Regions from separate parts of the Cupriavidus sp. LA-1 genome, predicted to be linked through region 2. Evidence: riboswitches for the same ligand, from Rfam matches in the RefSeq annotation. Region 2 holds a riboswitch; the other holds the start of a gene.
What was found. Region 2 has a riboswitch for glycine ahead of ACZ5MJ_RS23035 (D-amino acid dehydrogenase). Riboswitches for the same ligand answer to the same signal wherever they lie in the genome.
Positions count from the first base shown of each region.

Region 1: another riboswitch for glycine. It lies ahead of gcvT (glycine cleavage system aminomethyltransferase GcvT); the one in region 2 lies ahead of ACZ5MJ_RS23035 (D-amino acid dehydrogenase).

Region 1 covers NZ_AP031387.1:3,972,367-3,976,558, forward strand. Annotated here, with positions in the region: gene gcvP (aminomethyl-transferring glycine dehydrogenase) at 1-736, opposite strand, end outside; gene gcvH (glycine cleavage system protein GcvH) at 837-1,217, opposite strand; gene gcvT (glycine cleavage system aminomethyltransferase GcvT) at 1,315-2,442, opposite strand; glycine riboswitch at 2,537-2,662, opposite strand; glycine riboswitch at 2,684-2,771, opposite strand; gene ACZ5MJ_RS18540 (glycine zipper 2TM domain-containing protein) at 2,849-3,076, opposite strand; gene ACZ5MJ_RS18545 (UvrD-helicase domain-containing protein) at 3,359-4,192, shown strand, end outside.
Region 2 covers NZ_AP031388.1:855,907-860,098, forward strand. Annotated here, with positions in the region: gene ACZ5MJ_RS23030 (TonB-dependent receptor) at 1-1,298, opposite strand, end outside; glycine riboswitch at 1,507-1,605, shown strand; glycine riboswitch at 1,606-1,724, shown strand; gene ACZ5MJ_RS23035 (D-amino acid dehydrogenase) at 1,736-3,049, shown strand; gene ACZ5MJ_RS23040 (branched-chain amino acid ABC transporter permease) at 3,129-4,073, opposite strand; gene ACZ5MJ_RS23045 (branched-chain amino acid ABC transporter permease) at 4,145-4,192, opposite strand, start outside.

The DNA.
Region 1 (4,192 bases), on a different replicon from region 2:
CGATGGTGCGGTAGTCGTTGACGTCGCCGTTCACGCCCGGGTACTGCAGCAGCACGCCGAAGGCGTTGGCCGCGGCGGCTTCGGCGGCGGGGCCGACCTTGACCTCGATGCCCAACGGCAGGGCGCGCGTGCGTACCACTTCCAGCGTCTGCGGCAGCACGTCGTCGGCCACGTAGAAGGTGTCGGAGTCGTGCTTGTTCACGCGCTGCAGCAGCGTCATCGCCTCGGCCGCGGCGGTGCCTTCGTCCAGCATCGACGCGTTGGCGATATCCAGCCCGGTCAGGTCGGTGACCATCTGCTGGAAGTTCAGCATCGCTTCCAGGCGGCCTTGCGAGATTTCGGGCTGGTAGGGCGTGTAGGCGGTGTACCAGGCCGGGTTCTCGAAGATATTGCGCAGGATGACGCCGGGCGTGACGGTGTTGTAATAGCCCTGGCCGATAAAGCTCTTCAGGACCTTGTTCTTGCCGGCCAGCCCGCGCAGCTTGGCCAGCGCGGCTTCCTCGCTCAGCGGCTCGGTGAACTCGCCCATCGGCATGCCGTCGCGGCGGCGGATGGCGGCGGGAATGACGGCGTCGATCAGCGCGGCGCGGCTGTCATAGCCCAGCACCTTCAGCATGTGCTGCTGTTCGGGGGTATCGGGGCCGATATGGCGGGCGGCGAAGGCGTCGCGCGCCTCCAGTTCGGCCAGCGTAGGCCGGTTCACTTGGGCGGCGTTCATGGGAAGCGGGGCGTTCATGGGCAAGAACCTCGTGGGGGGCGCGCCGGCCGGTGGTCAGCCGGGACGGCGCGCGTCAGTCTGCAGTGGCCGGTCCATGGCTGGACCGGCGCCGCCGGCGTCAGGCGCCGACGCTGGCCTTGTAGGCGTCGGCCGACATCAGGCCGTTGACGTCGTCGCCGTTGGCCGGCTTGAGCTTGAACAGCCACGCGTCGAAGGCGTTGGCGTTGACGCTTTCCGGCGCGGCCGTGGCGGCCTCGTTGACGGCGATCACTTCGCCGGCCACCGGGGCGTAGATGTCGGAAGCGGCCTTCACCGATTCCACCACTGCCAGCGCGTCACCGGCACCGACCGACTTGCCCACTTCGGGCAGTTCCAGGAAGACGATGTCGCCCAGCGCGTCCTGCGCGTGGTCGGTGATGCCGATGGTGAGCGTGCCGTCGGCTTCGACGCGTACCCACTCATGCGACTCGGTGTACTTCAGGTCAGCGGGGAAGTTCATGAAGGTTCTCCGGATACAGATTCGTTTCTTGTTGGGTGATGCCTGCCCGGCAGTTGCCGGCAGGCGAGGGCGACCGTTGGGTGAGCGGGTTTTCCCCTTAGCTCACGAGTGCCTTGCCATTACGCACAAACGGCAGTTTAACCACAGTCGCGTTGAGTTTGCGGTCGCGGATCTCCACCTGCACCGTATCGCCCACGGCGACGTCCTTCGGCAGGCGGGCAAAGGCGATCGACTGGGACAGCGACGGGCTGAAGGTGCCGCTGGTGATTTCGCCGTCACCGGCCGGGGTGATCACTTTCTGGTGGGCGCGCAGGACGCCGCCTTTGTCACGCAGGATCAGGCCGAGGAATTGCTGGCGCGAACCGGCCGCGGCCAGCGCCGCCTTGCCGGTGAAGTCGCGCTCGCTCTGCAGGTCCACCGTCCAGGCCAGGCCCGCGTCCAGCGGCGAGGTGTTGATATCCATGTCCTGGCCGTACAGGTTCATGCCGGCTTCCAGGCGCAGCGTGTCGCGCGCGCCCAAGCCCGCCGGGCGCACACCGGCCGCGTTCAGCTTTTCCCAGACGGCGGCGACGTTTTCCGCCGGCACCACCAGTTCGAAGCCGTCTTCGCCCGTGTAGCCGGTGCGCGCGACCATGATCTCGCCGATGGCGGGATCCTGGACCACGGCGGCGTTGAAGGGCTTGAGCGCGTCCGACGGCTGGGTCGAGGGGAAGGTGCTCCACACTTTGGCGCGGGCGTTGGGGCCCTGCACGGCAACGATGGCCAGCGGCTGCACGCCTGCGGGCGCAGCGTCTTCACGGCGCGGGGTGATGGTGACGCCGCTGCCGGTGGCTTCGTTGCGGGCGCGGATCCATTCGATGTCGCCCAGCGCGGTGCTGGCGTTGACGACCAGGCGGAAGCGGTCTTCGGCAAAGAAGTAGACGATCAGGTCGTCGATCACGCCGCCTTTCTGGTCCAGCATGCAGGCGTAGAGCGCCTTGCCCGGCGTCTGCAGCTTGTCGACATTGTTGGCCAGCAGGCCGCGCAGGAAGCCGCGGGTATTGGCGCCGGTGAGGTCGACCACGCACATGTGCGACACGTCGAACATGCCGGCGTCGCTGCGCACGGCGTTGTGCTCTTCGATCTGGGAGCCGTAGTTGACCGGCATGTCCCAGCCGCCGAAGTCGACCATGCGGGCGCCGAGGGCGCGGTGGATAGCGTTGAGGGGCGTGGCCTGGAGCGTCATGGGATCCTCGGGGGCAATCTCGGTTTGCGAAAACGAAAAAGGGCCATCCGCCGCAACGCTCGTCACGCCCGTGGCGTGACAATCCGCTGCGGCGGATGACCCCTCTGTCCTCGATACCTGAGAGATTACAAGGCGGATCCTGGCGGAACCGGTCCTCGTGCGCCCCTTCGGTGGGCACGCTCGCCACGAATGGCGGGTGCCGCTCTCCAGAGTGCGGCATGCATCGTGTGCATGTTGCATGCCGATCCGACCAGTCCATGGTGCCTGAGAGTTTTCGGGTGATACCCCTTCGGCGGCGCAGGCGATGCGCGCTCTCCCGGTCGGATGCGCGCAATGTACGGGAGGCCCCGGGCTTTGTCAACGCGCGGCCCGGGGGGCACTGTTGGCCACACAGTCAGCGGCTTTCCTACCTGCGCCTGTTACTGGTGGTGACGTTACCGATCACGCCGCCAACGGCAGCGCCGCCCAGCGTGCCGAGCGCGTCACCGCCGGTCAGCACGGCGCCGCCTACCGCACCCACGCCTGCGCCGATTGCCGTGTTCCGCTGCTTCGGTGTCATGTCCGCGCAGCCAGCGAATGCCGCCACGGTGACGCCAATCAGAGTGAATCTAGTCAGGGTTTGGAGGGTTCTCATTATTGGCTCTCCTGTGTGATCAATCGGGCATGCAGGAGGGCGCAAGGCCCATCGGTGCATATTGATTAGAGGCGCGCGTTGCGCGGTTGGCTCCGGGCTTTACGAAGTGTTACTTCGGTGAAACTCCGGGAGCCGGGAATGCGCCAGCCGCCGACTGACTCGGCTCCGGCATGCGTGTTAGCATGGTCTGCTTTGCCGAACCCGCGCGCCCATGGCGTCCATGTCGCGTGTGCGGCACTCGCCGCCGCTTTCCCCGATTCCCGCCTGTTCAACCACTCCCGCATGACCCACGGCCTGAATTCCGCACAATCCGAAGCCGTCCGCTACCTGGACGGCCCTTGCCTGGTGCTGGCCGGGGCGGGCTCGGGCAAGACCCGGGTGATCACGCAGAAGATCGCGCATCTGATCGAGGACAAGGGCTTCGAGCCGCGCCATATCGCCGCCGTCACGTTTACCAACAAGGCCGCCAAGGAGATGCAGGAGCGCATCGGCAAGCTGATGGAGGGCAAGACCACGCGCGAGGGCAAGCGCATCCCGCTCAGGCAGCTGACGGTCTGTACCTTCCACTCGCTCGGGGTGCAGATCCTGCGCATGGAGGCCGAGCACGTGGGCCTGAAGCCGCAGTTCTCGATCATGGATTCGGACGACTGCTTCGGCCTGATCCAGGAGCAGCTGGGCACCACCGACAAGAAGCTGATCCGCGGCGTGCAGGGCACGATCTCGCTGTGGAAGAACGGCATGGTCGATCCCGAGGCGGCGATCGCCCAGGCCGCCAATGCCGACGAGCACCAGGCCGCGCTGGTCTACCGCAACTACGTGGCCACGCTGCACGCCTACCAGGCAGTGGATTTCGACGACCTGATCCGCCTGCCGGCCGAACTGTTCGCGCGCAATGAAACGGTGCAGCTCAAGTGGCAGAACCGCCTGCGTTATTTTCTGGTCGACGAATACCAGGACACCAACGCCTGCCAGTACCAGCTGCTCAAGCTGCTGGCGGGCGGCTCGCACCTGCGCGCACCCGCGTTTACCGCGGTGGGCGACGACGACCAGGCCATCTATGGCTGGCGCGGCGCCACGCTGGACAACCTGCGCGGGCTGCAGACCGACTTCCCGGAC
Region 2 (4,192 bases):
GTGTTGGTCAGCCGGTAGTTGTCATAGTGGTAGCCGAACGTGATCCAGTGCCCGCCCTGCAACTGCTGCGGGCGGTAGTCGGCCTTGAGGTCAAGCGTGCGCCAGCCGGTGCCGTCGCCATAGGTCACGGTGCCCGGCCCGCTGCCGACGGTGCTGGCGCTGCGGCTGATGTCCTTGCTGACATCGAACAGCGACGCCACGCCCGAGAAATTCCAGCCGGTCTCGTTGCGCGTGCGCAGCGACAGCCCGTAGAGCCAGCGCGCGTCCTCGCCATTGCTCGGGGCGAACGCGTTGGCGGGAATCGAATACTGATAGCCGCCGATATTCACGGGACCGCTCGACACCACGTTGCCATTGGCATCGCGCAGGTAGCTGCCGGTGGCGCTGGAGCGGTCCTGCTGCCAGTAGGCCGCGGTGAACTGGGCCTGCAGCGTGTTGGTGATGTCGTAGCCGAGCTTGAGCTTGAGCTGGTCCTGCACCGTGTGCGTGACACCCTCGCTGTTCACGCCCATCACCACGCGGTCGCGGCCGGTCTGGTCCTGATCGAAATAGGCACCGGTGACCGGCGTTGCCCCGGCGCCCGCGCGACTGGTCGAGCGCGGCGCGGTATAGAAGCTCAGCGGCTGGCTCTTGCTGTCCTGCCGGTCGACGCTGACCAGCCACGAGAACGGGCCGACGCGGTCGCCCACATAGGCGTTGGCGTGGACCCCGTTGAAGTTGTCGTGCGTGCCGTACAGGCTGAAGCGCTGCGTGAAAAGCTGCACGCTGGCGTCACCCTCGAACTTCTGCGGCGTGCGCGTGGTGATCAGCACCGTCGCGCCGAGCGAGTTGCCGGGATACAGGGCCGAATACGGGCCGTACAGCACGTCCATGCGCTCGATCTCGGCGGCATTGACCAGCGACCAGCGCGGCGGGAAGCTGAAGTCCGAGCCCAGCAGGTTGGACAGCAGCAGGCCATCGGCATAGACCAGCCCCCGCGCCGACTGGCGCGAGCTGGTGCTGCGCACCGAGATGATCGAGTTCATATCGCCGATAAAGCGCTTGCGTACGGCGAGGTTGGGCGCGTATTTGAGGGCGTCTTCCGTATTGACCACATTGAAGTCGGCCATGCGGGTGCCGCTGATGCCGTAGGCTGGCGAGGGCGTGTTGGGCGGTACGGCCGGCGTCTCGCCGCGTTCTGACTTGGCCGAGACCACCACCTCCTGCAGCGGCTCGGGCGCGTCCACCGCCTGGGCGGCGGCAACGGCTGGGCCCATCAGCACCGCCGAGACGGCGAGTGCAATACGATTCTTCTTCACTGGAAAACCTTGTTGTCGTCTTTTTTTGGCTTGCTCCGCCTGTGCGAAGCATCAGGCGCTTCTCCCCGAGAGCGAGCGCTGACATTTTATGGGGCATGGCGGCGCGGGCCGATGCGACATAGCGACGCGGGCAGCACGTCACCCTAGCGTTTACCCGTATATCCAATGCCAGGCCATGTCACTACATTGCCCGGATTGGCGTCAAGCCAATGTGATGCAGGGAGAGACTGCCGCGGCGCCCGCCGCGGACAGCGCCGAAGGAGCAACCGCCCCGGAAACTCTCAGGCAAAAGGACCGGCATCACCAGTCAGTGCACTCTGAAGAATGCCGGACGCTATCGTCCGCCGGCATACCGAAGGAGCAAGCGCGCCCCGCCCTCGCGGCCGGGTGTCGTGAATCTCTCAGGTCCAGAACAGAGGGGGCGTCCGTCACGCATATTGCGTCCGGGCTCCCACCATCGACGTTCCTGGAACCTGCAGATCATGAAATCAATCGCTGTCATCGGCGGTGGCATCACGGGTGTCACCACGGCCTACGCGTTGGCCAAGCGCGGATTTTCCGTCACGCTGTTCGAACGGCACCGCTATGCCGCCATGGAGACCTCGTTCGCCAACGGCGGGCAGCTGTCGGCCTCCAACGCCGAGGTCTGGACCCACTGGTCCACCATCGTCAAGGGCATGAAATGGATGCTGCGCAACGATGCCCCGCTGCTGGTCAATCCCCGGCCGAGCTGGCACAAGCTGTCGTGGTTCGCCGAGTTCATCGCTTCGATCCCCCACTACCGCCGCAACACCGTCGAGACCGCGCGCCTGGCCATCGCCGCGCGTGAGCATCTGTTCGCCTGGGCGGCGCAGGAAGGCATCGACTTCGACCTGAAGAAAGAAGGCATTCTCCATATCTACCGCGACAAGGCCGGTTTCGAGCATGCCGGCCGGGTCTCGGCGCTGCTGGCGCAGGGCGGGCTGGAACGGCGCGCCGTGACGCCCGAGGAGATGCGCGCGATCGAGCCGACGCTGGCGGGGTCGTACTACGGCGGCTACTTCACCGAGAGCGATTCGACCGGGGACATCCACAAGTTCACCAGCGGCCTGGCCGCGGCCATCGACCGGCTGGGCGTGCGCTGCCGCTATGGCCAGGATGTGCGCGCGGTGAAGACCGACGGCAGGCGCGCCACCGTGACCGTGCAAGACGGCGCCGCTACGGCCAGCTCCAGCTTCGACGGCGCCGTGATCTGCGCCGGCACAGCCAGCCGCGCGCTGGCCGCGGGACTGGGCGACCGCGTCAACATCTATCCGGTCAAGGGCTACTCGATCACGGTCAACCTGACCGACGCGGCCAGCCGCGCCGCCGCACCGGTGGTGAGCCTGCTCGACGATGAAACCAAGCTGGTCACCAGCCGCCTGGGCGACGACCGCTTCCGCGTGGCCGGCACCGCCGAGTTCAACGGCTACAACCGCGATATCCGCGCCGACCGCATCCGCCCGCTGGTGGAATGGGTGCAGCAGTGCTTCCCCGGCGTCAGCACGCGCAGCGTGGTGCCGTGGGCCGGGCTGCGGCCGATGATGCCGGACATGCTGCCGCGCGTGGGGCGCGGGCGTGCGGCCTGCATCTTCTATAACACCGGGCACGGGCACCTCGGGTGGACCTTGTCGGCGGTGACGGCGGATATGGTGGCGGGGGTGGTGGACCAGCATCTTGGCGCCAAGGTGGCGGTCGCGCCGGGTGCGGCGCTGGCATTGGCGAAGGCCTGAGCCTGAGGTCGCGGATGTTTTCTCCCCTCTCCCATTTATGGGAGAGGGGAGAAAACCAGTGGCGTAAGCGGGTTTTGCCTCATCCAGGGCGTCGCCCCAGACTGCCCACAATCCCCTTGCGGAACGCCAGCACGCACACGATGAAGATGATGCCGGTTACCATCGACACCGATTCACCGAGCCCGTTGAACCACTCGATGCCCGTCGCTGACCCGAGGTAGCTGCCCAGCTCCCCAAGCTTGTTCTCCAGCGCCACCACCACGAAGGCGCCGACGATCGGGCCGGTGAGCGTGCCGAGCCCGCCCAGCAGCGTCATCAGGATGACCATGCCGGACATCGACCAGTGCACGTCGCTGAGCGTCTCGAAGCCCAGCACCAGCGCCTTGACCGAACCGGCCAGCCCCGACAGCGCCGCCGACAGCACGAAGGCGGTCAGCTTGAAGCGGTCGACGTCATAGCCCAGCGACACCGCGCGCGGCTCGTTCTCCTTGATCGCCTTCAGGATCTGGCCGAACGGCGAATGCACCGTGCGCACGATCAGCGCGAAGGCGGCCACGATGATCACCAGCGCCACGTAGTACAGCGTCAGGTCGTCCGACAGCGGCAGCACGCCAAAGAGCTTGCCGCGCGGAATGCCCTGCAGGCCGTCCTCGCCGCCGGTAAAGGGCGCCTGCAGGCAGATGAAGAACAGCATCTGCGCCAGCGCCAGCGTGATCATCGAGAAGTAGATGCCCTGGCGGCGGATGGCCAGCGAGCCCACCACGTAGCCGATCAGCGCGCCCGTGCCGGTGCCCAGGACCAGGCCGATCTCGGGCGTCACGCCCCAGACCTTCATCGCATGGCCGGCCGCATAGCCGGCACCGCCGAAGAAGGCCGCATGGCCGAACGAGAGCAGCCCGGTATAGCCGATCAGCAGGTTGAAGGCGCACGCAAACAGCGCGAAACACAGCACCTTGAGCACGAATACCGGATACGCACCGGCCAGCGGCGCGGCCAGCAGGCACGCCAGCACCACGCCGTACATCACCTGCCCTGGCAGGCGCCCCGCCACCTGCTGCTGCCGCACGCCGATTGCGGCGATAGATTGTCCGCTCATCACTTCTCCTTTCCGAACAGCCCTGCCGGGCGCAACCACAGCACCAC